DNA from 2 places in the Lactobacillus sp. RTP31084st1_F9_RTP31084_210423 genome. Region 2 is predicted to be linked to the other one. Evidence: predicted binding sites of a transcription regulator. Region 2 holds the regulator's gene; the other holds the start of a gene.

Region 1 (15,709 bases), 710 kb from region 2:
CCTACGGAAAAAGAACAATACAAAAAATATAATCCTATTATACGTATTGAAGAGAAAATAGAATTAAATAACCAAATAAATGATAATTTAGTTGCTTAAAAATATTTGTTAAGTAAGCTTGCTTTTAATTGCATCAGTTTTTTTGTTTCAATATTATTTGTATGGATTTGATCAAAAATTGGTCTAGCAATATTATTAAACTTATCCAAAATTGACTCTCTGTCAGGCACTGTAATTTCTAAATTGCTAAAATCAGATTTGTTTAAATTTTTAATTGTTGTTCCACCACTACCCAGATTTCCAATTTTATCTTTTAAAGATTTCAATTCAAGAAAGGTACAATACAAATACTTTGGCTTAAGAATTAATGAATTGATTTGTTGATTTGTTTGAACAGTAGTACCTGTTAAAGAAACAAGACCTGGAGTTCCAATGCAACTTACCATTATTGAATTAGGAGGTAAATATTTACTTTTTTGTGAATTAGCCCCTAATAAAGAAAGACTTTGCATTGTTTCATCTATAAATACTTTGTTATGCATGTCTGGTATTTTAACAAAGGGTATATCAGTACCATAGTTTTCTTTGATTTTTGTATTAGGTGTTTTACCGGTAATAATATTTTGCGCTAATTGTTGTAACATAATTTTAAATTTAATGTCTTTACTGTATTTATTCCAAATTAGTGATATTAACTCAAGTAAATTATCATTTATCTCACTCAAAAGAAAGGAGCGTGATACCTTATGTCAAAAGGTTATTTACTAGAATCTGATGTTGAAAACCTAGCTTTAGATACTTTAAGACAGGTTGGATATAACGTTTATAAAAGTCCTAGTCCCACAACACCTAATCTTGAAATTGATGCAATGAGAAATAATGATCATTCAGCAGCTCTTTTAACTGATAATGTTAAAAAGGCACTTCGAGAATTCAATCCAGGATATTCAGATGAAATTTATAGAGAAGCATATCGTCAATTGATTAGATTAGCTGATAATCCTGATATGATGATCAATAATCATTATTTCCATAAATTATTAATTGAAGGTATTAGAGTTAAAATAAATGAAAATGGTGAAAGTAGAACTGTAGTATTATATCCAATTGATTTTGATGATGTTGAGAACAACGAATTTATTGCTACTAATCAGTTTACTTTCAAAGGTACTCATGAAAGACGCCCTGACGCAACAATTTTTATTAATGGCTTGCCAGTTGTTACATTTGAATTTAAGGATGCTGGTAATCCTAATGTAGGTATTGAGAGTGGCTATAGACAGCTACAAACCTATAAGACTGAAATACCAGAATACCTAAAATATAATGAAATTCTGATTACTTCGGATGGTATTAATTCACGAGCTGGTTCTTTAACTGCGGGATTTGATCGTTTTATGCGTTGGAGAGCACCTAAAAATGTTTCAGAAGATGATGATCTTCAAATAGAAACAATGATTAAATATATGCTGAAGCCAAAGGATTTACTCAATATTATTGAGAACTTCATTATTTTTGAGACTGATGGAGATAATACTGTTAAGATTTTGGCTGCATATCACCAATACTATATGGTAAATAAAGCTGTCAGAGCTGCAAAAAGAACGATTGCAGATCCTAATGATAAACGTATCGGTGTTGTATGGCATACGACGGGTTCTGGGAAAAGCTTATCAATGGTTTTCTTTGCTAGTATAGTAGCTCGAAAGCTCAATAATCCTACAATGTTAGTAATCAATGACCGTAATGATTTGGATGATCAATTATTTGATACTTTCGCTGCGGCACATGAATTTTTACGTCAAAATCCTGAACATGCTGAATCACGAGATGAATTACGTAAATTTATGGATAAGCAGTCTGGTGGCATTGTATTCTCTACTATTCAAAAGTTTTCTCCTGATTTTGAAAAAGGTGAGACAGATATGCCCGTATTGACAAATAGGAGTGACGTTATTGTTATTGCCGATGAAGCACACCGTACTCAATATGGATTAAAAGCCAAATTTACAAATAACGGCTTACGTTATGGATTTGCAAAATATTTGCGTGATGCTCTGCCAAATGCCGCATTTATTGGATTTACGGGTACGCCAATTTCAACTGCTGATAAGTCAACAGTTGCTGTTTTCGGTAATTACATTGATGTCTATGACATCACACAAGCGGTAAATGATCATGCTACTGTTAAGATTTATTACGAGAGTCATGTTTTTCCTTTAAAATTAAAAGGGGATGCACAGGCAAAATATCAAAAGCTTCTTCAAGATGCTAATTTAGATGATGATCCTAATCTTGAGGAGAATGCTCAGCGTAACCGAGAATTTTCACGGTTAGAAGCATTAGCTGGTGCTAAACCACGCCTGCAAAGTATTGCTAAACATTTTATTTATCATTTTGAATCCAGACAAAAGGAAGCATTTGGTAAAGCGATGATTGTTGAAATGTCTCGTCGTAATGCTGTACGTTTGTATGATGAAATTATTAAACTTCGTCCTGAATGGGAAAGCGATGATCTTAATAAAGGAAAAATCAAAGTTGTTATGACATCGTCGGCTGCTGATGGTCCAGAGATGGCGAAGTTTCAAACTAGTAAAGCAGATCGTAGAATCCTTCAAAAACGTATGAAGGATGACAGTGACGAATTACAAATCGTTATTGTAGTTGATATGTGGTTAACAGGATTTGATGTACCTTCTATGAACACAATGTATATCGATAAACCGATGAAGGGACATAATCTAATCCAAGCAATAGCGCGTGTTAACCGAGTATTCAAAGACAAAGATAGTGCTTTAATTGTCGATTATATTGGTATTGCTGAAAATTTAAAATCTGCATTAAACATCTATTCTACAGATGATCAAGGTCAAGTTGGGATTAATATGAATCGGGCTTTAGCTCTTTTAAGAGAAAAGTACGATATTATTACTAATGACTTTTTGTACGGAATTGACTATTCTGATTTTGATTCGGAAGATGGAGCTACTCGATTAAAAGTTACTAGACGAATAGCTAATGAAATTTTACATGAAGATGAAGATACGCAGAGAAAGTTTCTAGATGTTGTAACAGAGCTTCAGAAAGCTTATGCTTTAACTTCAACTTTGCCTGAGGCGCAGGCTTATGGGGAAGAAATTGCATTTTTTAAGACAGTAAAGGTATTTATTCAAAAGCTAAAAGAACCTGTTACGTCATCTCGGCCAGGAAAGCATGTAGATGTAAAATATGAAATGCAGCAATTATTAGATCAATCTATTATTTCTGAGCCGAATGTTAATATATATAACGAGCTAGGGATTAAGAGACAAAATATTGACTTAATTTCAGATGAGTTTTTACAAAAAATTAATAATATGCCAGAGAAAGATGTGGCAATTACTCTATTAGAAAAATTGCTTAAAGGTAAAATTAAAGCAATGATGAAAACTAATAAAGTGACATCTGGAAAATTTGAAGATATGCTGAAAAAAGCCATTGACGAATATAATAAGCGGGGTATTACCAGTGAAATAGTTATTCGTAAGCTTATTGAAATGGCTAAAAAGATAAATGCTGAGCAGGAAAAGGGAAAAGATTTAGGTCTTAGTCCGGAAGAAATCGCCTTTTATGATGCACTAGCTGATCATAAAAAAGCCGTTGAAGTACTTGGTGAAGAAAAATTGCATTTGATTGCTCAAGAATTAGTTAAACTAGTCAAAGAAGAAGCAGGTGTTGACTGGGAAAAGAGACGCAATATTCAAGCAAAAATGCGTGTAGCTGTAAAACATCTTCTTAGAAAATATGGTTATCCACCTGATATTGCTCCAGCAGCGGTTAATACAGTTGTTGAACAAGCTGAACTTATGGCATCAAATGAATAATGAAATAATGTAAGTTAAAGTGTACTTTTCCATAAATGATCGGATTAGTACATTTTTTATTTATGCTGGTTGCTTGAGTAGACTGATAGATTAGGCATACAATTAAAGAAAAGTGATAAAAGGAAATTCTGCAAAAAATATCATCATTGTACTTTGCGCGGTAAATGAAAGGAATAGTTATGCATCATAAAAAAATTATTGTCTATATCTTTTTGGCGCTCTGTATGTTTTCAGTATTTTTATTTATTGTGCCTTCGGGAAGCAGGATAGATCCTGGATTAAAAAATTCACAAAAGCAGCTTAAAGATTATATGAAATCAAATCATATCAATGGAGTGATGCTTGTTAGCGGAAAAGATGGTAAGCCAATTGTCATTCAAAATAATGAAATATCTAGCAAAAATGACATAGTGAATGCGAATCAGCTATTTCCAACTGCTTCTCTTCAAAAGATTATGACAGGAACTGCGATTTATAATTTGCAACAAAAAGGTCAGCTAAATTGGAATACGCCTTTATCTAAATATTATCCACAAGTTTCAGGTAGCAGCGACATAACAATTCGTGAACTAATGAATCATACAAGTGGATTAATTAATAATGCGCGGCCATCTGAACCGCTTAAAAATCAAGAAGAGCAGATTGCTTATATGCTCAAATACATGCAGAATGATCATTTACACACTTGGGATTATCAAGATGTGGATTATGAATTGTTAGCAGCGATTATTAGTAAAGAAAGTGGCGTAAGCTATAACGACTATATTAAAAAGGATTTTGCTAAGCAGTTAAAATTACGTCAAATTAAGGATTATTCTGAAGTTAAGCAAAATGAGGTTCCTCAACCAATGAGCAGCAATGTCGATTGGCATAAGGTAGTTGTGACTACATCATCTGATTTTGGAGCTGGAAACTTGTTTATATCACCTAATGATTATTGGAAGTTTGTGTATAACGAAGTGTTGAAAGATCCTAAGATGATTAACGAGTATGCTCAGCAAGCTAAGCATCAAGCAGTAGCTTACTATGGTGGAGTTTACTTTAAAAGGGATGTTATTCGTGCAGAAGGTAGTATCCCTGGTTATAATTCTTGCTTTGTAGCTGACTACAAAACTAAGGAAATGATTATGTTGTTTTCTAATAATATTAATTACTTAACATTGAAGAAGGCTTCTGATTATCTGCTTCATCATTATATGGGTGAAGGATTTGGATTGTAAGAATGAGTTTGAAAAGGAAAAAGTATGAAAAAGTTTGAATATCAAAATAAAAATATTTAAAACTTCTGCAACTATTTATAATTTTGCAGAAGCGATGGCAATTTTGAAAAAGAGTATCAAGAATTTTAAATTGTCTTGGCCAATTAAGATTAAAATTGAAAAATAAACTATTAGGAGAAAAACATGCCAGAACTAAATCTCGAATTGCAAGACACGCAATGGCCGAAAACCTATATCGATCATGATCGGCAAATAGTTCGTGCGATTGTGGTTGATGATGAACAGAATTTCTATTTTGTAAAAGTACAAAGAGACGATGATTTCGGTAAAGGTACCTTTATTGAAACATCTGGTGGCGGAGTTGAAGCAGGTGAAGATCTAACTACAGCGCTTAAAAGAGAACTAAAAGAAGAACTGGGCGCAAATGTTGATATTCTTTGTAAAATCGGCGTAGTAAGTGACTACTATAATTTGATTCATCGACACAATATTAATAATTATTTTCTATGTAAAATAAATTCTTTTGGTAAAAAACATCTAACGCAAGCAGAAATTGATGATTTTCATTTATCAACTCTAAAACTAACTTATGATGAAGCAGTTGATGCGTATGAAAAGCAAACTAATGCCAAATTAGGACAATTAATTACTAATCGAGAATTACCAATTCTCAAACAAGCAGAAAAACTAATAAGCAATTATAAATAAAAATGGGATATGAACGCTGTTAAGCTCATATTCCATTTTTATTTGGTCTTAATATGTCAACATGATTGATATCCTCAATTTCAACTGCGTAACCTGAAATAATTATCTGACTATTATGATAACCATTAACAAAACCAGTAATATCTTTTCTAAATTCGTTATTATAGTTACGATTTTTAAGTTGCAGTCGAATTTTATAATGGTTGCTAAAAGCTTTCAATAATGTTCTACTTATTTCTTGCAAGTCCATTTCTGTTTCTTTTTTATAAGTAGTATTAGCTTTCTGATTATCTTTATTTATTTGAACAGTATGATCGCTTAAGAAAAAACCACCCCATTTTTGCATCCCGCGGTCGTGATAGTTTTTGAAGAAATTTTGGATCTCTTTATCAAAATTTGCATTATTCATAGGCGTTACCACCATTATGACCGCCAACTAGATTACTGCGTTCAATAGCAGTCGCGCCTTTAAGGAGGCTAGAAGCTTTGACTAGCGAAGTAAAACCATGTTCTTTTCGTATTTGGTCAACAATGTGGTCTAATTTATATCTTTTAATTTGCAGATCAAAGTCTTCAAGCATATTTAATTGTTGAGTACCATCAGGTGATAAGTCAGTATAGCTAACACTAATAGTTCGAACACTTTCTCTATGCCAGTTTTCACGAAATAGGGCGATCAGTTCCTTTACTAAGTCATGGTTTACATTAGTTGGGGTAATTTTACGTTGAACGCCAAAACCACCGCGCTTAGTAGTTTCCGCCAATTGAAATAAAGAAAAGCCAATATATAGACTAACTTTGCCAGCTCGTAAATTATGGGCGCGGATACGAGCGGCAACTTGTTCACCAATTTCTCTAATAACCAGTTCTATTTCACGTTGATTGAAATAATCCCGCGTTAAAACTTGAGAGTTACCATAGCTTTTACTTTTGGGATGGTATTTTTGTCTGATGATGCTACGATCGACGCCCCAACTTTCTGCCAATAACTGCTCGCCAATAATCCCAAATTCTTTTTTTAGAAGATAGGGTTTGGAGTGAGCTAAATCATACATATTGTTAATTCCGATTTTTCTTAAACGATTAGCAGTGCGAGTATTAATTCCCCAAACGTCTTCTAATTTTTCTATTTTCCAGATAGTATCGGGGACATCAAGATAATGCCAAAAAGCAAGCATTGATTTCTTGTGTTTAGCAGAATTATCCATTGCTAGTTTGGCCAAAAGGGGATTTTCACCGATCCCGCAAGTAGTGTAAAGGCCTAAAGTATCATGGATATCTTTTTGAATTCTACGGGCAACATAATAGGGATCATTACCAAAGAGCCTCCAGGAATCAGTCATGTCGATTATCCCTTCATCGATAGAATACATGTGGATATCTTCATTAGCTGCATATTTTCTAAAAATATCTAGGACTTGGATACTGCGCTTAATATAAAGATTCATATGTGGTTCAACTAGCTTTAAATCGGGAGCTTTCCATTTAGGTGGCAACTGGCGAACGCGCATGACATTATGCAAACCATATTTTTTCTTAGCTAAAGGAGAAGCCGCCATAATTAAGCCAGATCCCCAGCAACTGTCAGGCTGTCTAGATACAACGGCTAAACAAGCTTCCATCGGATTAAGACCTAAACGAAGCGCCTCACAAGAGGCAAAAAAACTCTTATTGTCAATCATAAAAATTAAGCGATGCGGTTCGTAGCGATAGTCATACATAATAATTACCTTCTAGTTGAACATTTGTTCTGATTAATTAATATTATACGAACAATAGTTCGCAAATGCAACTTAGATTATTTTTAAATTATTTGACTTTTCAATTTTGCCAACTTTTTGGTATGATAGATATGTTCTAGAGGTTGCCTCAATGGCGGAATTGGCAGACGCGCAGCGTTCAGGTCGCTGTTCACGTAAGTGAGTGCAGGTTCGACTCCTGTTTGAGGCACATGAAAAAAGAGATATGCATTTTGCGTATCTCTTTTATTTTTGTTTCAATTTAACAGTTTTACTTTCAAATTTAAAAGGCCTCATAAAAGTAAGTTGATAAGCAGTTAGTTGTAAACTCTCTCCTTTTTGATAATTAGGATTGTACAGAGGATCACCAATAATAGGGGCGTTAAGTGCTGCTAAATGAACTCTAATTTGGTGTGTGCGTCCCGTTTCTAGAGTAAGTTTTACCAGTGCCTTATTTTCACATTCTTTAACTATTTCATAATGAGTAATAGCCTTTTGACCATCGGATCGTACCATTCTTTTTCTTTGATCATTAGGATCATGTCCAATGGGCAAAGAAATTGTTCCACTTTGTTTTAACTGATTTGATTTAGAAACCCATGCTAAGTATTCTCGGTGCAAGGTTTTATTAGTTAATTGCCGGTTTAAGATGGGAACAACGGCAGGATTTTTAGCCACTAATAATAAGCCATTTGTAAGCATATCAAGGCGGTGAACAATAAAGGGACTGTAGCCTAGATAAGTAGCACAATCATTTAATGCAGTGTCTTTTTCATTTAAATTCGGGTGTGTTTTTTGCCCGGCGGGTTTATCAATTATTAGAATGTCTGAATCTTCATATACAACTTCAGGTAAACTTCCACTAGCGGTGTAAGTTTGTTGTTCACTTTCGACATGATCTAGATAAATATCAATCTTATCACCAGCTTTTACTAAGAAATTAAGTGGTAAGTAATGTCCATTAATTAAAATCTGATTTTCAGTACGTAAAAAATGACGCCATTTTCTTGGAATTAATAATTTGCGCATTAATTCGTCAACACTTATTGGTCCTAAATTTGCAGGATATGTAAGAAAATAATGGTATGAGGTCATCTTTTCCACCTTATCTAATTTTTAACTTTTAAAATACTATTTTTCAAATAAAGATATGCTAAAATCGTCATATTAGGTTTATTGACGAAAAGGGAGTTTTAATTTTATGCATTCCCAAAATCATGAGTTTTGGCATCGCGTACATTTAGCGATTAAAAACTTCAACCACCGCTTTCAAATTTGGCGTTGGTTAATTTTAATATTGCTGTCGTGTTGTTTGTTCGTTTGTACTTATTATACCGTTAAGGTAAAAACTTCAAACATCTCTAACATGAAGGCAGCTCTTTCTACTACAACTACTATTTATGACAATAAAAATCAAAAGGCGGGGTCACTTTATTCGCAAAAAGGTTCTTTTGTAGAATTAAGTCAGATTTCACCTAATATTCAGGATGCCGTTATTGCGACAGAAGACCGAACTTTTTATAAAAATCCTGGCTTCAGTGTTAAGGGAATGGCTAGAGCAGCCATAAGCAGTGTAATTCACCATGGTATTGTTGGTGGTGGTTCAACACTAACGCAGCAATTAGCTAAGAATGCTTTATTAACACAAAAGCAGACTTTTTCTAGAAAGTTAGAAGAGCTCTTTTTTGCAATTGAAATTAATCGTGTTTACTCTAAAAAAGATATTCTAACGATGTACTTAAACAACGCTTATTTTGGTAATGGTGTTTGGGGAGTTCAAGATGCTGCAAGGCGGTATTTTGGTAAAAATGCAAGTGATGTAACTGTAGGTGAAGCAGCTACCATTGCCGGGATGCTGAGAAGTCCAAGCTATTATAATCCAATTGACCATATGGATAATGCAATTTCACGGCGCAATGTGGTTCTGGGCTTGATGGCTGATACAGGGAAGATCTCAGAAACTCAAGCTGATAATGCCAAAAAGACGACATTAACTTTAGAAGATACATTTTCTCAAGAAGATGGTTATCGCTATCCTTACTTCTTTGACGCAGTTGTGGATGAAGCAATTGATCGTTATGGTTTAAAAGAAGAAGATGTAATGAACAAGGGCTTAAAGATTTACACTACTCTTGATACAGGTTATCAGAGTGCTTTGCAAGATAGCTTTGAAGAAAGCTGGAATTTCCCATCAAATGCAAGCGATGGAACTAAAGTTCAGGGAGCAAGCGTTGCGATGGATCCAAAGACGGGAGCCGTTCGGGCAATAGTTGGCGGAAGAGGTCAACATGTCTTTCGAGGCTATAATCGTGCCACGCAGATGAAGCGTCAGCCTGGTTCAACGATGAAGCCACTGGCCGTTTACTCGCCAGCCCTTCAAAGCGGCTATCACTACGATTCGGAGCTTTCTAATAAATTACAAAAATTTGGCAAAAATGGTTATGAGCCAAAGAACGTTGATAATCAATACTCAAATAAGATCCCAATGTATGAGGCTTTAGCACAAAGTAAAAATGTTCCAGCTGTTTGGCTATTAGACAAAATTGGTGTCAGCAAGGGTGTTCAATCTGTTGAAAACTTCGGCATTCATGTTAATAAGAGCGACCAAAACTTGGCCTTAGCTTTAGGTGGTTTGTCGACAGGAGTTTCTCCAATGCAGATGGCGAGAGCTTACAGTGCTTTTGCTAATGAAGGAAACTTACCAAATCAGTCTTACTGCATTACTAAAATTACAGATGCTAGCGGAAATGTAATTGCTCAAAATAAGAATCCTGGCAGTCATCGAATTATTTCTACTAATACAGCTAAAGAGATGACTTCTATGCTCTTAGGTGTTTTCACTTCTGGTACTGGTAGATCAGCACAGCCAGCAAACTTTAGAGTAGCCGGTAAAACTGGATCTACAGAAGTGCCAGATAGTTATGGTTTTGGTACTAAGGATCAATGGATTGTTGGTTATACTCCAGATGTTGTTTTGTCAACTTGGGTTGGTTTTGATAAGACGGATCAAAATCACTATATGGAAGGGATTTCTGAAACAGGAATTACGCACCTTTATAAGTCTGAGTTAGAACGCCTGCTTCCATATACTTCGCAAACGCAATTTAAAGAAAAGAGCGCTCAACAAATTTCTCAAGATACAGGTGCAAATTCGGACTGGCTTGGTAATATTGGAAAACAAGTACAAAAAGGAATCAATGATACTGGGTCTAAGTTTAACGAATGGTATAATAATCTTAAAGGACTTTTAGGTCAGTAAAAATAAAGGAGATTTAATTATAAAAATGGTTAATATTTATGATAATGCCAACCAAATGGCAAAGGACTTACAAGAAACTGAACAATTTAAGGATTTAAAGAAATCTCTTGAAAACTTGAAGAACAAGCCAGAAAGTTTAGACTTATACCAAAGAATGGATAAGCTTCAACAACAAATCTTGGCTGCTCAAAATTCAGGTCAACCACTTTCTGACGATGTTAAGAAAGAATACCAAAAGATTAATGAAGAAGTTCGTAATAACGACGAATTAAAGGACATGATTACTAAGGAACAAGCGCTCTTCCAAATGATTAATGATGTTCAACAAGCTATAACTAAGCCAATTGGTGATTTATACGATGATTTAAAGGCAAAATAGTTAATATGAAATTTATGCATTTAGCCGATGCGCATTTAGATAGTCCTTTTCAAGGACTATCTTTTTTGCCATCTAATGAGTTTAATAATATTAAGCAATCAACCCAAAAGTCGTTTACTAAAGCAATAGATACAGCACTAGATCAAAAGGTAGATTTAGTTTTAATTGCGGGTGATACTTTTGATTCAGTTCATCCAAGTCCGCAAAGCCAGTTATTCTTTAATCGTGAAGTAAAAAGACTTACTGATCAAGAAATACAAGTTGTAATGATTTTAGGAAATCACGATTATTTAAATCCAGACGAAATGATTTTGCCACAAACGCCGTATTTTAAGCTTTTAGGTTCTGATGAACAGGTAGAAACCGCAGACTTTAAGACTAAGTCTGATTTTCCTTATACAGTCGCTGGCTTTTCTTATCAACATAACCATATAGAAGTTGACAAAATTAGCGAATTTCCAAAAAGGGGCGACAATTTTACTATTGGTTTGATGCATGCTGGGGCTAAAACAACAGCAGCTTATCAAAATGTCTACGCTCCATTTACAACTGCAGAAATTAAAGACCTAAATTATAATTACTTTGCCTTGGGGCATATTCATTTGCGTCAGACTTTGAGTGAGAAGCCGCTAATCGTTTATAGTGGTAATTTACAAGGTAGACACATTAATGAGCAGGGAGCTAAGGGTGTTTATATCGGTACAGTAGATGAATCCACCCAAGAAATAAACCTTGATTTTGTTGAAACAGCCCCAATTATCTGGCAAATGGTGACTTTGAATTTAGATCAAGCAATTTCTCAAACAGACTTAACAAAGCAAATAATTGAAGTTTTAACTAAAAAGAATACGCAGCAAACTTTATTTGGCCTGACAATTCAAGGTGCCCAATACTTAAGCGAACAAGAGCTAGAATTAATTAATGATAGTGATTATTGGCTTCAGCTTGCTAATTCTTTAAAATTTGATTCGCGACTTGTGAAAGTTTATTTGACCAATAATGAAAAACTTCAACTTAAGACGGCTGATAAAGAAGCTTTTGATCAAGCAGAGAATGAAACTTTCGAACTAGATAAGATTTATTCTTTAGCTAATGATTTAAGCAAAAAGAGCGATTATGTTGCTGATCTGTTGAAACAGCCAGAATTTATTGACGAAGTAAAAGAATTAGCACAAGTTAAATTGGGACAAAAGTTAAAGGATATGGATGATGAAACTAACCCAAATTAAAATTATTCACTTTGGAAAATTAAATGATGTAACTTTTAATTTGAACAAAGATTTAACAATCTTTTTAGGTGCAAATGAAGCGGGTAAAAGTACGACAGTTGCTTTTGTTAAGCAGGTTTTATTTGGCTTTCACTTGAGAAATAATAAATCACCCTTCTTTGAGAATTATCACCCCCTAGATCATGTAAGTCCGATGGGTGGTAGTTTGACCTTTGAAGATAAAAATGATGTTTTTGTTTTAAGTCGCTTATATGCTAAAGGCGATCCTAAAAAGGGTGTTTTGACTGTCAACTTAAATGATGAAGTCGTACCAGAAAGCGTATTTTTTGATCGAATTCAAAATATTGATGGTAGTTTTTACACTGATAGCTTTATTTTCAACCAAGATATGATGCGTGAAGTAACTGGTCTATCTCAAGCAGAGTTGATGGAACAGATTTATTTTTTAGGAGCTTCGCAAAGTCATAAATTGCTCGATTTAAGGGATGAATTTTCAAATAATGCGCAAAAGCTTTTTAAAAAGAGCGGTCGTAAACCTGTAGTTAACCAGTTAATTAATCAGATTCAAGAGCAAAAAGAAGTTTTGGCTCAAACAGATAATGAATTTAAAGATTATCGTGAACTTGAAAAGAAACTAATTGTAGAAAAAGAAAATTTAAAAAAAGTTCAGACTGAGTTAGTTAAGCTAAATGAACAAGAACAAAAAATTAGTCTTTTGATGCAAAAATTAACCAATTTTAAACAATATCAAGAACTAAAACGCGAATTAAAACCGCTCTCTTTTTCTAAAGAAGGTTACGAAAAAGCTCAGGCTATTCGGAGTAAAATTGCGGACTTAACTAATGATGTTGATAATTTGAATAGGCAACTACAAGAAATTGAGACAAGTAGTGAACTATCTAATAAAGAGAAAATTCAAGCTTTGGTTGATCATAAGGCAGAAGTTCTTCATTGGGAGAGTGAAAGCAAAGACTTGCAAAGACAAATTGAAGCAGCTAAGAAAGATTTACAGTCTTATGACCAATTTCAACCAGAAGCTGTTAAATTAAGTAAGTTGTCTAGTGAAGCAAGAGGGCAAATAAAGTCTGATTATCAAGCTTTAAATAGCCAAAAACAAGAAGCTAATAATTTACCAGCGATTGTGTCATTAATCTTGTTAGTTGCGGGAATTTTTAGCGCAATTGCAATCAGTAACTTATTTGTTCGCTTTTTAGGAGTGATGATTGCTTTAGGTGGCCTTGGTTTATTTGTTTGGACAAGACAAAAGAATGTTCAAGCTGGTCAAAGAGAACAAGTATTTATTGAAAAGTATGGTCTTAATCCAAATACAGTTGATTTAAATAGCTTATGGAATGAAGTAGTTCAAATTGAGTCTAAGAAGCAATTGCTAATCCAATTAGATCAAGAGCAAAAATCTTTAAATGAAAAGGTTCAAGCTTTTGTTCAAAAGTTATATCCTCTTACTCAGAAAAAAATTCAAACTTTTTCTGAGATTGTGAGTCAATTAAATTCACTGCAAAAAATACTTGATCAAAGTAATTTAGCTAAGCAACACTTAAATGATTTAACAATTCAGTTACAAGATAAAAAGAATCAACTGGCTAAAAATAAGATTGAGCTTTCTAAGCTGTTTGCAGCAAATAAAGTTACTAACTTTGCTGAATTTACAGATTTGAAGAAAAAAGCAGAAGAGCAAGAACAGTTGAAGATGAAAATCGCAGCATTGCAAAATGATCTCCAAGCTGATCTAGCTCAGTTAGAAAAGATCGCTCAAGATCCAGATGCATTGACAGAAAATAAAGCTCAATTAGAAGAACAAATTACTCATAAGCAAGATCAAATTAACAATTTACATGCTGAAAATGCTAAGCTTGAGAATCAAATGAATGTTTTAGCAAACTCAGATAAGTATTTTGCAGAAAAGCAAAAGCTAGCTGATCTTGAATCATCGTTAAATGAAAATGTTAAAGAATATCTAGCAAATCTGTTGACTAGTAACTGGATTGCACGAGGGTTAGACTTAGCTTCAAATGAGCGTTTTCCTAAGATGCTTGAAGATGCTAAAAAGTACTTTAAGTTACTAACTGGTGGTAGATATATAGACATTGAGTTAGATAAAAAACTTAAAGTTAAGCGGGCAGACGGCAAAAAAATTGAAGTTGAATATCTTTCGCGTGGAACTAGTGAGCAATTGTACTTCGCTTTGAAATTAGCCTTCGTTGAACAAGTTGCTGATAAGATCGCGTTACCAATTCTAATTGATGATGCCTTTGTAAACTTTGATGCCCAAAGAACGAATTATATTGTTGAATTATTAAAAGAATTGGCTAAGAAGACGCAAGTTTTGATTTTTACAGCACGTCAAGATTTAGTAACTAGTCTTGAGATGAAGCCAATAATGATAGAAAAGGAATAATCATGATAAAAAGGTTACTTGATTATAATGATGGCGAAGATATGGATTTGGTTTTGCTATTAAAAGATTCAAGTCTTCGCACCAGTAAGAATGGTAAACAATATTTAGTTTTACAATTTAGCGATTCAAGCGGCACAATTAGGGGAAACCTTTGGAATGCTAGTCAGCAAGATGCTGATACTTTTAGTCCAGGCACTATTGTTGAATTGAGCGGAAAAAGAGAAGAGTATCAGGATCGTCCGCAGATAAGAATCTATGACCTAAGAGTAGTAGGACCAAATGAAGGGTATGACTTAAATCAATTTGTTCATTCTGCTCCAATTAAGCAAAAAGATCTTGAAGAAGAAATTAATAAACGTGTTTTTGAAATTTTGAATCCAACTTGGAATCGAATTGTGCGTTACTTGCTTAAAAAGTGGAATAAGCAATTCTTTTCATATCCAGCAGGTAAGTCTAACCATCATGCTGTTAGAAATGGATTAGCATTTCATACTGTTTCAATGTTAAGGGATGCCGAAGGAATTGCTAATACTTATCCACAAATTAATCGTTCGCTCCTTTATGCTGGGTGTATTTTGCATGATATGGGAAAGGTGATTGAATTATCTGGTCCTGTTGCTACTAAATACACTACTGAAGGAAATTTGATTGGTCACCTAGTTTTAATTGATGAACAAATTATGCTAGCAGCACATGAACTAAAAATTGATGAACATAGTGAGGACTTAATGCTTTTGAGACATTTAGTTTTATCACATCATGGATTGCCAGAATATGGAGCCGCTCACAGACCAGTAGTTTTAGAAGCTGAAGTTTTGCATAAGATCGATGATTTAGATGCTACAGTTTATGCAATTACTAATGCTTTGCAGCAAACTAAACCAGGGGAATTCACT
Region 2 (15,709 bases):
GTACCACCACCGAAAATAACTACACGTCCTTTTTCCAAGTGGCGCATAGCTTTACGACGAATATAAGGCTCTGCAATTTGTCGCATTTCAATTGATGTTTGAACACGAGTTGGAACACCTAAATTTTCTAAACCATCTTGCAAAGCTAAGCCGTTCATAATTGTAGCTAGCATACCCATATAGTCAGCTTGAGCTCTTTCCATCCCTAAGTTTGCACCAGTTTCACCACGCCACATGTTTCCACCGCCACAAACAATTCCGATTTCAACGCCCATATCATGTACAGACTTTATTTCCTCAGCTAAGTGCTTAATAACTTCTGGATTAATACCAGTACCTTTTTCACCAGCAAGAGCTTCTCCTGAAACTTTTAAAATGATACGTTTGTACTTAATTTGACTCATAAATTTACCTCCTCATATGCTTTTATCATTTTACCATAAAATCACTGTAATATATTATACAGAAAAAAAGGGAGCAGCGCTTTAGCGTTACTCCCTTTTAAGTAAATAATTACTTCATTTGTTCACGTACTTCAGCAGCAAAGTCTTCTTGCTTCTTTTCAATACCTTCGCCAACTTCATAACGTTGGAAAGCAACTAACTTAGCTCCCTTTTCCTTCAAGAATTCACCAACAGTCTTGCTGTCGTCCATAATGTAGTTTTGTGATAAGACTGCGAATTGCTTATCAACTTGAGTATTATCGTCAATAAAGCGTTGCATCTTACCAGGAATAATCTTATCCCAAATCTTTTCAGGCTTACCTTCTTCTTTAAGTTCAGCCTTAATATCTTCCTTAGCCTTAGCTAAAATCTCATCACTTAATTGCTTTTCTGAACCATAAACAAGGTGTGGCAATGGTTTCTTGTTTACCAAAGCACGACTTTCATTATCTTGATCAATCTTGTGGTTCATCACAGCTAATTGATCAGTAATGAATTCGTCATCTAATTCTTCAGGTGAAATAACCTTAGGACTCATAGCAGCAATATGCATTGCTAAATGTTTAGCAGTAGCAGCGTCAGCACCTTCTAAAACAGTGATAACTCCAATTTGACCACCATTATGTTGGTAAGCACCAAATTCTTGGTCATCAGTCTTTTCTTCCAAAGCAAAACGACGCAAAACAATCTTTTCACCAATTGTAGCAGTTGCGTCTACAAAAGATTGAGCTAAGGTAGTACCATCAGCCATCTTTAATTCTTCAGCTGCTTCCATGTTGGCAGGTTTACCTTCAGCAATAGTCTTAGTAGCTGCATTTACCAATTTAACAAACTTATCGTTTGAAGAAACGAAGTCAGTTTCTGAGTTAACCTCAGTAATAGCTGCAACATTACCATCAACGTAAACACCAGTTAAACCTTCAGCTGCAACACGATCAGCTTTCTTAGCAGCCTTAGCCATACCCTTATCACGAAGATATTGAACTGCCTTGTCCATGTCACCGTCAACTTCTACTAATGCTTTCTTAGCGTCCATAACGCCAGCACCAGTACGTTCACGTAATTCTTTAACTAATTGAGCAGTAATTTTTGCCATTAATATGTCCTCCTACAGAACTAACAGTAAAAACAAATTAGTCTTCTGATTTTTCTACAACTTCTTCGATAGATTCTTCGTCACCGTTTTCAGCTGCAGCTTTATCAGCCATTTCCTTTTCAACGTCTTCGCTATCGTCTTGACCCTGCTTACCTTCGATAATTGCGTCAGCCATAGCACCTGAAATCAAACGAATTGCACGAATTGCATCGTCGTTTGCTGGAATAACAACATCGATTGGATCTGGATCAGTATTAGTATCAACCATAGCTACTACAGGGATACCTAAAATGTTTGCTTCGTGAACAGCTATCTTTTCTTTCTTAGGATCAACAACAAACATAACATCTGGGATTCTAGGCATATCTTCGATACCACCTAAGAATCTTTCAAGTTTTTCCATTTCCTTAGTCAAAAGTGCAACTTCCTTCTTTGGTAATACATCGAAAGTGCCGTCTTCTGACATTTCTTTTAATTGCTTTAATCTCTTAACACGGCTTTGGATAGTAGTCCAGTTAGTCAAAGTACCACCTAACCAACGTTGGTTAACATAGTATTGACCTGCACGTGTAGCTTCTTCTTTAACGGCGTCTTGTGCTTGTTTCTTAGTACCAACAAACAAGAATACACCACCGTCTTGAGCAACTGCCTTAACATAGTTGTAAGCATCATCTAACATCTTGATAGTCTTTTGTAAATCAATGATGTAGATTCCGTTTCTTTGAGTGAAAATGTAAGGAGCCATCTTTGGATCCCATCTTCTAGTTTGGTGACCAAAGTGGACACCTGCTTCAAGCAATTGCTTCATAGTAACAACTGTCATAAAAAATTCCTCCTGGTTAATTCCTCTCAAGAGGTCGTATTAAATTCTGACCAAAAATTGGCACCTAGGAATTTAATCGCTCTTGATGTGATATAAATTAAATATGCAAAATGCATACTGAAATATTGTAACGAATAAAGTTCTTAAATGCAATTAAAATTTCACATTATGTTCTTTTAGAAAATCTTCTTTCCATTTTCTTGAGTGATGTTTAAACCAATACTCTCTTTTTAAAGCCAGCCTTTTATCATCAAACTCTTCATGATAGATCATCTTTACTGGTCGCCGTGACTTCGTATACTTAGCTCCCTTTCCTTCATTATGCATTTTTAATCGATGTTTTAAATCGTTTGTAAAACCGCCATAAAAACTTCCATCATTACATAATAAACAATAAAAGTAGTAGCTTTCTTTCTTAGATTCTTTCCCTTGCTTTTTATTTTCAGAAATAATTTGCTCTATCTCAGGTGTAAATGATCCATCTGGGTTGTGAACCACAATTGCATCCCTTAAAGTTAAGCCATCGCTAGCTGTATTTCTAATTGCCTCAACCACCACTAAATTTGCATCTGCATTTCTCTTTGAAACAAATGGCTGTACCCATTTCACACTTAAATGGTTTTCTAAACAATAATGCATAATTTCACCCAAACGCTCTGGGCGATGGACCATAAACATTTTTCCTTTCATCTTTAACATATCGCTTGAAACTTTTATTATTTGTTCAAGATTAATTGCTAATTCATGTCTTGCTAAAGCCTTTTTTTCATCTGGGTTAATAACATGTCCCTTTGGAACTTTAAAATAAGGTGGGTTGACAACAACCATGTCATATTTATCTTTGCCCAACTTCTTGGGTGCCTCTAAAGCATTTAAGCAGTGTACTTCGATTCGATTTTCCAACTTGTTTAGTTCAATGCTACGTCTTGCTTGATCAGCCATATCTGCTTGGATTTCGACAGCATCATAATGAGCTCGATTAAAATATGACATATAAATACTAGCTGCGGCGTTTCCACTACATAAATCTACAACTTTATAGTTATCATGTATTTTTATCTGTGCAAAGTAGCCGAGAAGAAGTGTATCTAAAGAAAAAGAAAAAGCATCTTTTTCTTGAATAATGCGTAAATCATCATTATACATATAGTCAATTCGTTCATTAGGTTTTAATAGATCCATTTTCTATACCCTTCTAAAAATTCTTTGCTGTATTGTATAATACTATACATAAAATTGGAGGAAACAATATGTTTTATAAAATTATTCGCCCAATTGCACGTTTTATTGTATGGGTACTTAATGGACATCTGCATGTTCATCACAAAGATCGGATTCCAAAGGGAAACTATATTTTAGTAGCACCGCACAGAACTTGGTGGGAGCCAATTCTTTTTGCCTTAGCCGCTAGCCCAATGGAATTTATGTTTATGGCAAAAAAAGAACTTTTTAAAAACCCTGTACTGCGCTTTATTTTAGTGCATGCACATGCTTTTTCAGTAGATAGAGATAATCCTGGACCTTCTGCAATTAAAATTCCAGTTAAAGGATTACGAAAGAGTGACCTCTCTTTAATTATTTTTCCATCTGGAACTCGTCATTCTGAAGAACTTAAAAGTGGCGCCTTTGTAATTGCTAAAATGGCCAATAAGCCTTTAGTTCCTGTTGTCTATCAAGGGCCTCTTACTTTTAAAGGATTACTTAAGAGACAACCATTAGAGGTTTGTTTTGGCGACCCTATTTATATTCCGCGCAAAGAAAAAGTCAACAAAGAAACTACGCCTGCCTTGTACCATCAATTAGAAGAGGCATGGGATAAACTAGATAAGGAACAGAACCCTAGTTTCCACTATATTGCAAAATAATTTTTTAGTATTTTAGTTTTTTAGTGTTAGAATAACATAGTCTAATGTAGAAAAGGAGAATCAGTAATGTTAGAAAAACCTTTATATAAAATGATGCTTAGTCATTCATTCAATATTCCAGTAAAAGTTACCTACTGGGATGGAAAATCAGAAGTTTATGGAAATGGCACACCGGAAGTGGAGGTTATTTTTAACAAAAAGATTCCTTTTAAAGATATTACGAGTAATGCATCTTTAGCTTTAGGTGAAGCATATATGAATAAGGACCTTGAAATCAAGGGAAGTATTCAACAGTTAATCGAAGCAGCTTATGAAAGTAGCCAATCTTTCATGCGTGCTTCAAAATTCAGAAAATTTTTACCTAAGCAAAAGCATACTGAAAAACAAAGTCAAGAAGATATTCAGAGTCACTATGATATCGGAAATGACTTCTACAAATTATGGCTTGATCCAACTATGACTTATTCATGTGCCTACTTCACTAACGGAAATACAGATGATCTTGAAGCAGCTCAAATTGCAAAAGTGCATCATATTCTTCAAAAGCTAGATCCAAAGCCAGGTAAAACCTTGTTAGATATTGGCTGTGGTTGGGGGACACTAATGTTAACCGCAGCTAAAGAATATGGATTAAAAGTTACTGGTGTTACCTTGAGTCAAGAACAATTTGATTTAGTTAACAAAAAAATTAAAGATATGGGGCTCGAAGATCAAGCAGAAGTTTTACTTGAAGATTATCGCGAATTAGGTAATCGTGACTTTGACTATGTAACTTCCGTAGGAATGTTCGAACACGTTGGTTCTGAAAATCTAGGTGAATATTTCAAGGATGTTGCTAAATATTTAAAGCCACACGGTATTGCTTTAATTCATGGAATTACTCGTCAACAAGGCGGCGCTACTAATGCTTGGATTAATAAATATATCTTCCCCGGTGGCTACATTCCTGGTTTAGTAGAAATTGTTTCAAGAATTGAAGAAGCTAACTTGCAAATCGCCGATATGGAAATGCTTCGTCGTCACTATCAAAGAACTCTTGAAATCTGGGATAAGAACTTTAATGACCATCGCTCAGAAGTTGAAGGCATGCTGGGGGAACGATTTGCAAGAATGTGGGATATGTACCTCCAAGCCTGTGCAGCATCTTTTGAATCAGGAAACATTGACGTTATTCAATATCTATTAACCAAAGGTCCATCAGGTAAAAGCTTGCCAATGACTCGTCAGTACATGTTAAACGATAGATAATAACTTAAAAATAATTTAAGCAGTAAAAATGCTCGGTCAGTCGGCCGAGCATTTTATTTATCGCTATTTTGTTGCAACTTATAAAGATTGTAGTAGTAACCTTTCTTTTCTAATAATTCTGTATGTGTTCCTCGTTCAACAATTCGTCCTTTATCTAAAACAATAATTTGATCAGCATCAGCAATTGTAGAAAGACGGTGAGCAATTGCTAGTGTTGTTCTACCTTGACGAAGCTTCTTCAACCCATCTTGAATCAAGTTTTCTGTTTCAGTATCAACATTCGCTGTTGCCTCATCCAAAACTAAAATTTTAGGATCTGTTACTAAGGTTCTAGCAAAAGAAATTAACTGTCTTTGGCCTTGGCTAAGTTCTGATCCGCCTTCGATCACTTTAGCATGATACTTACCAGGCATCTTTTCGATAAAAGAATCAGCCTGTACTGCTTGAGCAGCTTTTTTAATTTGTTGATCAGTAATTTGATTATTATATAAACGAATATTTGAAGAAATGTCACCATAAAACATGAATGGTTCCTGTAAAACCAAGCCTAATTTCTTACGTAACTCTTTTTTCGAAAACTTTCTAATATCAATATCATCAATTAGGACTTCTCCACTACCAAATTCATAAAATCTCATCATCACATTGATAATTGAGCTTTTTCCTGATCCAGTATGACCAACAATTCCTAGAGTCTCACCAGGGTTGACTACAAAAGATACATTATGAAGAATCTCATGTTTGCCATCATAAGAAAAACTAACATTTTTAAATTCAATTTTTCCTTTAGAGATTACTGCATTTTTATCATCTTCTTGCTTAGGCTCATATTCTGTTTCATCCATAATTCGAAAGATACGTTTTCCAGCTACAATTCCATCTTGAAAGAAAGTCATTCGATCCATCATAGTAGAAATTGGATTAAAGAACTGCTGTACATATTGAGAAAATGCATAAACAATCCCTGCTGGAACAAATGTCTTTTGAAGCGGAAAGCCAAAATACATCAATACTAAGGCTAATGCTAAAGAATAAAGCAAACTAGTCATCGGAGATAAAAGCAATGAGTTGACCCTAATCATATTAAAGCGAGTCTTCATCAATGTGCCATTTTCATTTTCAAAATGATTAGTCATTCTCTTTTCTTGCTTAAATTGCTGAATTAAGGAAACACCTTCTATTGACTCATTTAAATTTGTATTAATCCTACTTAGACGTTCACGAAAACCACGATACAATTTTGAACTTTTCTGCGTATAAATCCAAAAGACAAAACCTAAAATTGGCAAAAATAATAGCACAATTAAAGCAGCAAATTTATTGGTCACATACATTGCTACAAAAGCAGTTATTAATGAGAAAACTCCAATAACTACCTGACAAAGCACTCCCAAGAAATCACTCAAAGTCATCGTATCATTAGTAACTCTTGAAACAATTGAACCAGCTGGAGTCTGATCAAAATATCGCATCCCCAAACTATGAAGCTTACGATACAAATCCTTTCTGACACTCTCAAGCGTTTTTTCAGCTCCAAGTGCATACAAATACTGGTAAACAAACTGAAGAACTGCCTTAATAATCGTTCCCAGCCCATACAACAAGCCAGCCCAGATAATAATTTGAACTGTTGCTTTTTGTTTAATCAAATAATTATCTAAGAAAAATTGCAGTCCTCTCGGCAAAAGCATGTTGATTACACTTACTAAGAAAGCTCCAAAAACGGCGATCCCCATCTCTACTTTAAAAGGCTTAACATATTTTAAAACACGTTTAAAAATATGGATTTGTTCTTTAAGCGGGATTGCCTTTGACCAAACTGATTTAGTTTCTTCATTATTGTCCATCTATTTCACCCACCTTTGCTTGTAGTTCTTGTTTACGCCACATTTCAGCATACCAACCATCTTGCGCCAATAAGTCAGCATGTTTTCCTCTTTCAACAATCTTTCCATTTTTCAAAACTAGAATTAAATCAGCATCCATTACCGAGGTTAAACGGTGTGCGGCAATCAGCGTCTTTTTGCCTTTTCTTTCAGATCGAAGCGAATTCAAAATAGCAGTTTCTGTCTTTGCATCAACTGCTGAAAGAGCATCGTCTAAAATTAAAATCGGACTTTCTTTTAATAATGCTCTAGCAATTGATAATCGTTGCTTTTGTCCACCAGACAATGAAACACCATTTTCTCCAACTAAAGTTTGATAGCCCGCTGGCATCTGCATAATATCATCATGTAAATCACTCTTTTGAGCTGCAGATTCTATTTTATTCTTAGTTGCATCTTGATCAGAAAATGCAATATTCTTCTCAATTGAAGTAGAAAATAAAAAGTTATTCTGCGGTACATAGGAAATTTCATTTAAAAGTAGTTTTAACGGAATATTTCGAATATCATGTCTGCCTAAAGTTATTTTGCCTTGATAGTGATCAAATTCTCTAAGTAAAAGCTCAATAATTGTAGTTTTTCCAGCTCCAACTTTTCCAACTAAACCTAATGTTTGTCCTGGCTTTAACGTGAACTCAATATTTTGTAAAACCGGAATTTCCTTTTCATCAGGGTAAGCAAAAGATCTAATATCATATTTCAGATCACCTTGAATATCTTTAACTTTTAAACCTTGATCAGCATTTTCATCTGTAATTTGTGGTCTTTCATATAAAAGACGCTCAACACGATCATAAGAAGCTGATCCTCTTTCTAAAATATTAAATAAATAACCAATCGCAAACATTGGCCAGACCATATTAGAAATATAAGCAATAAATGAAACTAATTGCCCTACTGACAAAGTATGATTTGTTACTAGTAAACCACCATAAATAATTGTGATTACATAAGTAGCCCCAATAATTAAAGTTCCTAGTGGATCAAACATTGAATCCCACTTAAAAACCTTCTTATTGATCTGAATAGTTTCATCTACCATTTTATTAAAGGCAGTAGAATCTTGCGTGCTTTCGCCAAAAGCCTTTAATACTTTAATTCCAGAAACAGATTCTTGAGTTTTATTATTTAAACGAGAAAATGCCGCTTGTGACTTATCAAAGCTATAATGAAGTTTATCTCCTAATTTCCAGGCCCCTAAAGCCAAAAACGGAAGTGGCAAAAGTGCAATAACAGTTAAGCGAAAGTCTGTAAAGATAATCATTGCTATCATCGTTGTTCCACCAGTGACTAATGAGTCTACTAAAGTTAAAACGCCGTCTCCCGCAACATTTTGAATAGAATTGATGTCGTTTGTTGCATGCGCCATTAAGTCACCAGTCCGGTGTCTTTGATAAAAAGTGCGATCCATAACCATAAAGTGCTTAAACAAACGTGACCGCATTTGTCTTTCTAATTCAGCCGCACCACCCCAAATCTGCTTACGCCAAAAGTAGCGTAATAGATACAAAACAATCGCAGCGGCAACAACCGCTAAAATCAAAGCTGCATATTCACTCCAACTAATTGATCCCTTATCTAATTGATCAGCCATCAATCCTAAAATTCTAGGAGGTACTAAATTTGCAATCGAAGTTAAAGCCAGAAAACTAATTCCAATAATATATCTCTTTTTTTCTTGCTTGAAAAACCAGCCCAATTTGCTGAAAATATTCATTTTTTCACCTCACAATATACAAATAGACAGAGGAATCCGGTCCTCTGTCTATTACCAAATATTAGTAAAGTAAGCTACTACTTTTGTTGTTGATGCTTCATCATATTCATAACTTGATTAAGCTTCTTAGCGGATGGTTTTTGTCCCATTTGCGCCATCATAGCTGCAATCATATCTTCACTAATAGGAGGATTGTCTTGGAAATACTTCTTCATGTATGCACGAGCACCGTAAAATCCGCCGACAAGACCGATTAATAATGCGATAATAATAAGAAAAATTGCTAAACCTAAATTCATTTCCCAAAAACCTCCGAAAATTAATGTACTTTTTCAGCATACCAAAAAAACAGCTATTTTTAAAGTAAAAGATTAATCTTTTCTTAATCCTTTACGACGTTGTGCCTCTTTTGCTTTTTCTGAAGTTACTTCTTTACCATTTTCATCAATAACTACAGTGTCTTCTAATTGCTGCCTAAAGCCTGCACGGAAGTTCTCTAGAAAAGCGGATCTTAATTTCTTGCGTTCTTCAACTTCATCGGGAGTTAATTCGCGTTCTCTACTAATTTTAGTTAGCTCATTAATTCTTTTAATTAGCTTTTCTTCTTCTTTTTTATCCATAATTAAACACCTCACTAAACAATGTTAGTTTACCCTAATTATAGCAATAAAAAAAGACTCGACTACTAAGAACGCCTGTTTGCTGAGATAAAGTTTTTTTGTTAAAATACTAGTAAGTAACTAGATGGAGAAAAAATTATGACTGAACCACATGCAAATAAACAATTAGAAATTTTACGTTTTATTTACGATACCGTTGAAGAACGAGCTTTTCCACCTACAGTTAGAGAAATCTGTAGTGCAGTTGACCTTTCATCAACTTCAACCGTTCATGGTCACTTAGCTCGACTTGAAAAGAAAGGGTATATTTTAAAAGATGCCACTAAGCCAAGAGCAATTGAAGTAACTGAAAAGGGACGAGAAGCTTTAGGAATTAAGCCTAAAGATATTCCAATTGTTGGTGTAGTGACTGCTGGTCAACCAATCTTAGCGGTTCAGGATATCGATGAATACTTTCCTCTTCCACCTGATCTTGAAAATGATGCTGGCGAACTTTTCATGTTACGCGTTCATGGTGAATCAATGATTAATGCTGGAATTTTAAACGGTGATCATGTGATTGTGCGCAAACAATCTAGTGCAAATAATGGCGAGATCGTTGTTGCAATGACTGAAGACAATGAAGCAACAGTTAAGAGATTCTTTAAAGAAGATGGATATTATCGTTTACAACCTGAGAATGATACTATGGATCCAATTATTTTACCTGTGGTTCAAATTTTAGGCAAAGTTGTCGGTCTATACCGTAATAACATTGATTAAAAAAACTGGTTAGGAAATTAATTCCTACCAGTTTTTATTTTTTCACTAATTTAATTAAAGGTTTTATATTTAACCAATCTTGAGCAATTGTATCTGTCAGTTTTCGGTTATAAAAAACCGCGGCTGGGTGATATTGTGGTATTACCGTATATTTTTCTTTAGACCAAACGTAGCCATCTTTTTTACTATTTAATTTCAAAATCGAGGTATTTTTAATAATCTTACCATGCACTTTACTAATCTCATATTTATGATCAAGTAAACGGCTCAAAGCAGTCGTGCCCACAGTTACGATAATTTTAGGTTGAGCATATTGAAGCTCGAAATCTAATAAAGGAGCATGCGCTAGAATTTCTTTTTTAGTTGGTTTTCGGTTAGGGTATTTTACTACTTCTTTATTTTCTTTTTTACTAAATACCCTCTTAACACTATAAGGTCGACTTCTTACTGCGCTTGTAATGTAAACATCTTCTCGCTTTAAGCCAATTGAAGCTAATGACTTCATCAATTCTTTTCCTGAAGCACCATGAAAAGGAATCAGCGACTCTATTTCTTCTCTTCCTGGTGCTTCGCCAATAATCATTAGTTTAGGATGAACTGGACCAGCTCCAAAATTGATCCCTTCTAATTTCATCCCTCTTGATCTTTCCTTAACTTCAACTAATAACTTATCTGGATATCTCATTTTTAATGTAGTCCTGTGCCTTTTTTAAGAGTTCATTCAATTCTTCATAATGCAAGCATTTACTGGCCTCTTCTAAATTCACCCATTTAGAAGCGCCAATTTCACTTTTTTGTAATTTAATTTTTTGAGTTGGAATGAATTCGCTTAAAAACAAAGTTACTGTCTTCAAACGATCACGAGTAATTTTATAAGTGAGACTTTCTTTAAAATTAAAATCATAGTTTGGTCTTAATCCCACTTCTTCGTAAACTTCTCTTTTTGCCGCTTGTACATTATTTTCTCCAGCTTCAAGATGTCCTTTAGGAAAACCCCATGTACGATTAAGCATACTTTGAACTAATAAAAACTCTATTTCATTTTTATTAATTCTATAAATGATACTGCCCGCTGAATACTCATGCACTGTCTTCATTATGCGCCCTCCTCTTAATTTACAGTTTACTTCATTATAAGCTAAATTATCATTTTAAACCTTTTTGAGATTTGTTACTTTTCTATTTTTCTCTCTTATTTTTAGTTTAATCGACAAAATTCAAATTTAAGGTTACACTTTATGATGAAATAGATTAAATAAGGTGAAGAAATTGAAAAAACAAGAACAAACTGAAAGCTGGGGACAGTGGATTCTCCAAGTACTAATTTTAGTAGCGATATTTTTTGGTATATTCTTTGTACTAAATAAATTTGTTTTTGCTAATTTAACAGTATCTGGAATTTCAATGCAGCCAACTTTTGAAAATAATGATCGTGTTATTGCACTTCGCCATGCAAAGATTAAACAAGGCGATATTGTAATTGTTGATGCTCCTGATGAGCCTGGAGCTCTTTATATTAAAAGAGTTATTGGGCTACCAGGTGATACCGTTGTCAGTAAAAATAATCAGATCTATATCAATGGTAAAAAAATTAATCAGCCTTGGTTGAAGGCTGGTCAAAAGTTAATTGACAATGGTGAAGATGGTGTTTCTGGTACTAAATATACCAAAACTCAAAACTTTACTTTAAGTTCTTTAGCTAAAACACAAAATTACCGACAATTCTACACTGCTAAGCAACTAAAAGAAATGCAGAAAACTAACAAAGTTCCCGCTAATACCTACTTTGTAATGGGAGATCATAGAAGTGTTTCAAAGGATAGTCGTTACATTGGAACAATTCCACGAAGTAAAATTGTTGGCGTGGTAAAAATGAGATACTGGCCATTAAATCATATTACATTTTATTAATAATTAAGAGTTTCGTTTTTGAAACTCTTATTTTTTTGTATAAAAAAAGCTATCTCTTTCGAGATAGCTTCTCATATTGTCTTGATTAATTGAATTAACCGCGACGCTTTTCAGCAATTCTAGCTGCCTTACCATGACGGTCACGTAAGTAGTAAAGCTTAGCACGACGTACACGACCGTGACGAAGAACTTCAACCTTAGCAACACGTGGGTCGTTTACTGGGAAAGTACGTTCAACACCAATACCAGATGACATCTTACGTACAGTATAAGTTGCGCTAATACCAGCACCCTTACGCTTGATTACAACACCTTCGAACATCTGGATACGTTCGTGAGTACCTTCAACAACACGTACGTGAACACGAACAGTATCACCTGCACGGAAGTCAGGCATGTCATCACGTAATTGTTCTTTAGTTAATTCCTGAATTAATGGATCCATTATTTTCTCTCCTTCTACGGCATTCATCAACACTTAGTGCCAGCGGAATACCCATAAATAAGTGGCTTATGCCACAACGACTAGTTTACCAAATAGAGAAAAGCTTGTAAATACTAATTCTCTTTTTCAAGTTTAATTTCTTCAAGCATCTTCTTTTCTTCATTTGTTAGTTCTCGTTCAACCAACATATCTGGGCGATGAAGATAGGTTGCTCGCAATGCCTCTTTGTGGCGCCATTCAGCAATTTTTTGATGATTTCCAGATGTTAATACTTCAGGCACCTTTTGTCCTTCAAAATCAGCTGGACGAGTATATTGAGGATATTCTAAAAGTCCATGAGAAAAGCTTTCTTCAACTGGAGAAGCAGCATTTCCTAAAATTCCAGGCAATAAACGTACAGTTGCATCAATCATACTCATCGTCGGCAATTCTCCACCCGTAAGAACATAATCACCGATTGAAACTGTTTCATCCGCTAAATCATAGACTCTTTGATCGAATCCCTCATAGTGGCCACAAATAAAGGTCAAATTTTCTTCTTTAGCCCAATTTTGCGCCATCTTTTCATTAAAAGTCTTTCCTTGAGGGGCTGTAATAATTACCTTTCCTTTATTAGTTAAAGAATCCAAAGCTTTTTTTATCGGCATAATTTGTAACACCATGCCAGCTCCTCCTCCATATGGAGTGTCATCAACATGATGGTGGACATCTGTAGTAAAATCACGGAAATTAACTAAATTTAACTCCCATTTTTTATCTTCTAATCCTCTTCCTAACATTGATACTTGTAAAGGGGTAAACATATCTGGAAATAGGGTTAAAACATTAATTTTCATCTCGTAATCCTTCAAGTAAAGTTACTTCTATTCTCTTATTAGTTAGATCAACGTTGTTAACGACTGATTCAATATTTGGGATCCAAAAACTTTTGCCATGCTCTGGTTTTATCTCCCAAATATCGTTAGCACCAGGAGTTTCAATATTTGCCAAAACTCCAAGCTTTTCACCTGTTTTAGCATCATAGACTGGGCAATTCAAAATATCTTTGAAATAGTAGCTGCCCTCAGGTAATTCTTGCTGATCTGTTTCTGCTACATATAACTCTTTACCACGAACTTTTTCAGCTTGATCAATATCATCTATTCCTTCAAATTTAACCAAGTAGAATTGTTTATGACGACGTGTAGCTTCTACAATTAATTCTTGGTACTGATCACTATTCTTAATGAATAATCTGCTTCCATTAGCTAATCTTTCCTCAGGAAAATCAGTAGTTGCATTTACCTTAACTTCCCCCGTCAAACCATGAGGAGATAATATCTTTCCAACTTCAAAATACTCAGTCATTATACTTATTCTTTCTAATAAAAAAAGTTTGGGAAAAGCTTTCCCAAACTTCTAATTGCAATAGTAAATTACTTACCGTACTTTGCGTCGTGGTATCTAGTCATCAAACCAGCTTTTGAAAGCAAGCTTCTTACAGTATCTGATGGTTGAGCACCCTTTTCAAGCCATTCAAAAATCTTATCTTCTTCAAGCTTAACTTCATCAGGGTTAGTAAGTGGGTTGTAGTAACCAACTTCTTCGATAAAACGACCATCACGTGGCATACGTGAGTCAGCAACTACGATACGATAAAAAGGTTTTCTCTTTGAGCCCATACGGCGCATACGAATCTTAACAGACATTAATTAATTCCTCCTAAATTTCTTGACTTAAATAATATAGCATAAAGCTAAATGTGTGTAAAGTGCTTTTCCTTAACAGTTAAAAATTATTTTGAGCGATATCGTTTAATCTTCTTCATGCGCTTCTTTTTATTTTTCTTGAAGCGCTTATTCATTGATCTCATCGCCATCTTACCCATTGGTGAATTCATACCTGGCAGATTGGCGAATTCGCCCATATCTCCCTTAGTCATCTTTTGCATCATTTCTTTTGATTGCTTAAATTGTTTAATCATGCGATTGACTTCGGCAATTGATCTACCAGAACCAGCAGCGATTCTGCGTCTTCTTGATGGATTAAGAATATCAGGATTTTCACGCTCTTCAGGTGTCATTGAGTAAACGATAGCTTTAATATGAGAAATTTGTTTTTCTGGAATTTGGATATTCTTTAAAGCAGGGTTATTTCCTAAACCAGGAATCATTTTTATAATTTGATCCAACGGTCCCATCTTTTGTACTTGATCCATTTGATCAATGAAGTCATTAAAATCAAATGTATTTGCACGCATCTTCTCAGCCATTCTTTCGACTTCTTTAGCGTCATAATCTTGTTGAGCCTTTTCAATTAAGGTCAACATATCGCCCATACCTAAGATACGTGACGCCATTCGATCAGGATGGAAAGTTGAAAGATCAGTTAATTTTTCACCTTGTCCAGTAAAGATAATTGGCAGACCAGTAACAGCACGAATTGAAAGAGCTGCACCACCACGAGTATCACCATCAAGCTTAGTTAAGATGATACCCGTTAGATCTAAATCATTATTAAATCCTTCAGCAACTTGAGTAGCTGCTTGACCAGTCATTGCATCAACAACAAGTAAAGTATTGTCTGGATGAGCAACAGCTGTTACACGTTTTAATTCATCCATTAACTGTTCATCAATTTCAAGACGACCAGCTGTATCGATTAAGACATAATCATTTTTATTCTTATCTGCTTCTTCAAGACCATGCTTTACAATCTCTGCTACATCTTGATTGTCTTCACTATAAACTGGTACATTTAACTGCTGACCAATTTGCTTTAACTGATCAATCGCAGCTGGACGATAAATATCGCCTGCAATTAATAAAGGTCGTGCTTTTTCATTTTTCATTAGATAATTTGCAAGTTTACCAACGGTAGTAGTTTTACCAGTACCTTGCAAACCGACCATCAT

What was found. Region 2 encodes LexA, which represses DNA repair genes until DNA is damaged. Its sites were predicted from a motif close to CNAACANNTGTTNG; they were not measured.
Region 1: a site for LexA is predicted at 7,561-7,574, ahead of AB5359_RS00250 (Y-family DNA polymerase). Genes of this name have one in related genera too.

Annotation. Positions count from the first base shown of each region.
Region 1 is NZ_JBCOVH010000001.1:41,609-57,317, forward strand. Features, by position in the region: gene AB5359_RS00220 (restriction endonuclease subunit S) at 1-99, shown strand, start outside; gene AB5359_RS00225 (restriction endonuclease subunit S) at 96-644, opposite strand; gene AB5359_RS00230 (type I restriction endonuclease subunit R) at 747-3,863, shown strand; gene AB5359_RS00235 (serine hydrolase) at 4,043-5,083, shown strand; gene AB5359_RS00240 (NUDIX domain-containing protein) at 5,267-5,791, shown strand; gene AB5359_RS00245 (hypothetical protein) at 5,817-6,200, opposite strand; gene AB5359_RS00250 (Y-family DNA polymerase) at 6,193-7,512, opposite strand; tRNA gene AB5359_RS00255 (tRNA-Leu) at 7,658-7,741, shown strand; gene AB5359_RS00260 (RluA family pseudouridine synthase) at 7,777-8,625, opposite strand; gene AB5359_RS00265 (PBP1A family penicillin-binding protein) at 8,732-10,789, shown strand; gene AB5359_RS00270 (YlbF family regulator) at 10,815-11,168, shown strand; gene AB5359_RS00275 (DNA repair exonuclease) at 11,174-12,397, shown strand; gene AB5359_RS00280 (AAA family ATPase) at 12,378-14,813, shown strand; gene AB5359_RS00285 (3'-5' exoribonuclease YhaM family protein) at 14,816-15,709, shown strand, end outside.
Region 2 is NZ_JBCOVH010000001.1:749,871-765,579, forward strand. Features, by position in the region: gene pyrH (UMP kinase) at 1-404, opposite strand, end outside; gene tsf (translation elongation factor Ts) at 514-1,539, opposite strand; gene rpsB (30S ribosomal protein S2) at 1,577-2,362, opposite strand; gene AB5359_RS03705 (GIY-YIG nuclease family protein) at 2,516-3,544, opposite strand; gene AB5359_RS03710 (1-acyl-sn-glycerol-3-phosphate acyltransferase) at 3,613-4,227, shown strand; gene AB5359_RS03715 (cyclopropane-fatty-acyl-phospholipid synthase family protein) at 4,294-5,475, shown strand; gene AB5359_RS03720 (ABC transporter ATP-binding protein) at 5,529-7,322, opposite strand; gene AB5359_RS03725 (ABC transporter ATP-binding protein) at 7,312-9,078, opposite strand; gene AB5359_RS03730 (YneF family protein) at 9,156-9,377, opposite strand; gene AB5359_RS03735 (DUF896 domain-containing protein) at 9,450-9,698, opposite strand; gene lexA (transcriptional repressor LexA) at 9,837-10,460, shown strand; gene AB5359_RS03745 (uracil-DNA glycosylase) at 10,495-11,145, opposite strand; gene AB5359_RS03750 (bis(5'-nucleosyl)-tetraphosphatase) at 11,129-11,557, opposite strand; gene lepB (signal peptidase I) at 11,730-12,371, shown strand; gene rplS (50S ribosomal protein L19) at 12,466-12,816, opposite strand; gene trmD (tRNA (guanosine(37)-N1)-methyltransferase TrmD) at 12,930-13,652, opposite strand; gene rimM (ribosome maturation factor RimM) at 13,642-14,163, opposite strand; gene rpsP (30S ribosomal protein S16) at 14,232-14,504, opposite strand; gene ffh (signal recognition particle protein) at 14,591-15,709, opposite strand, start outside.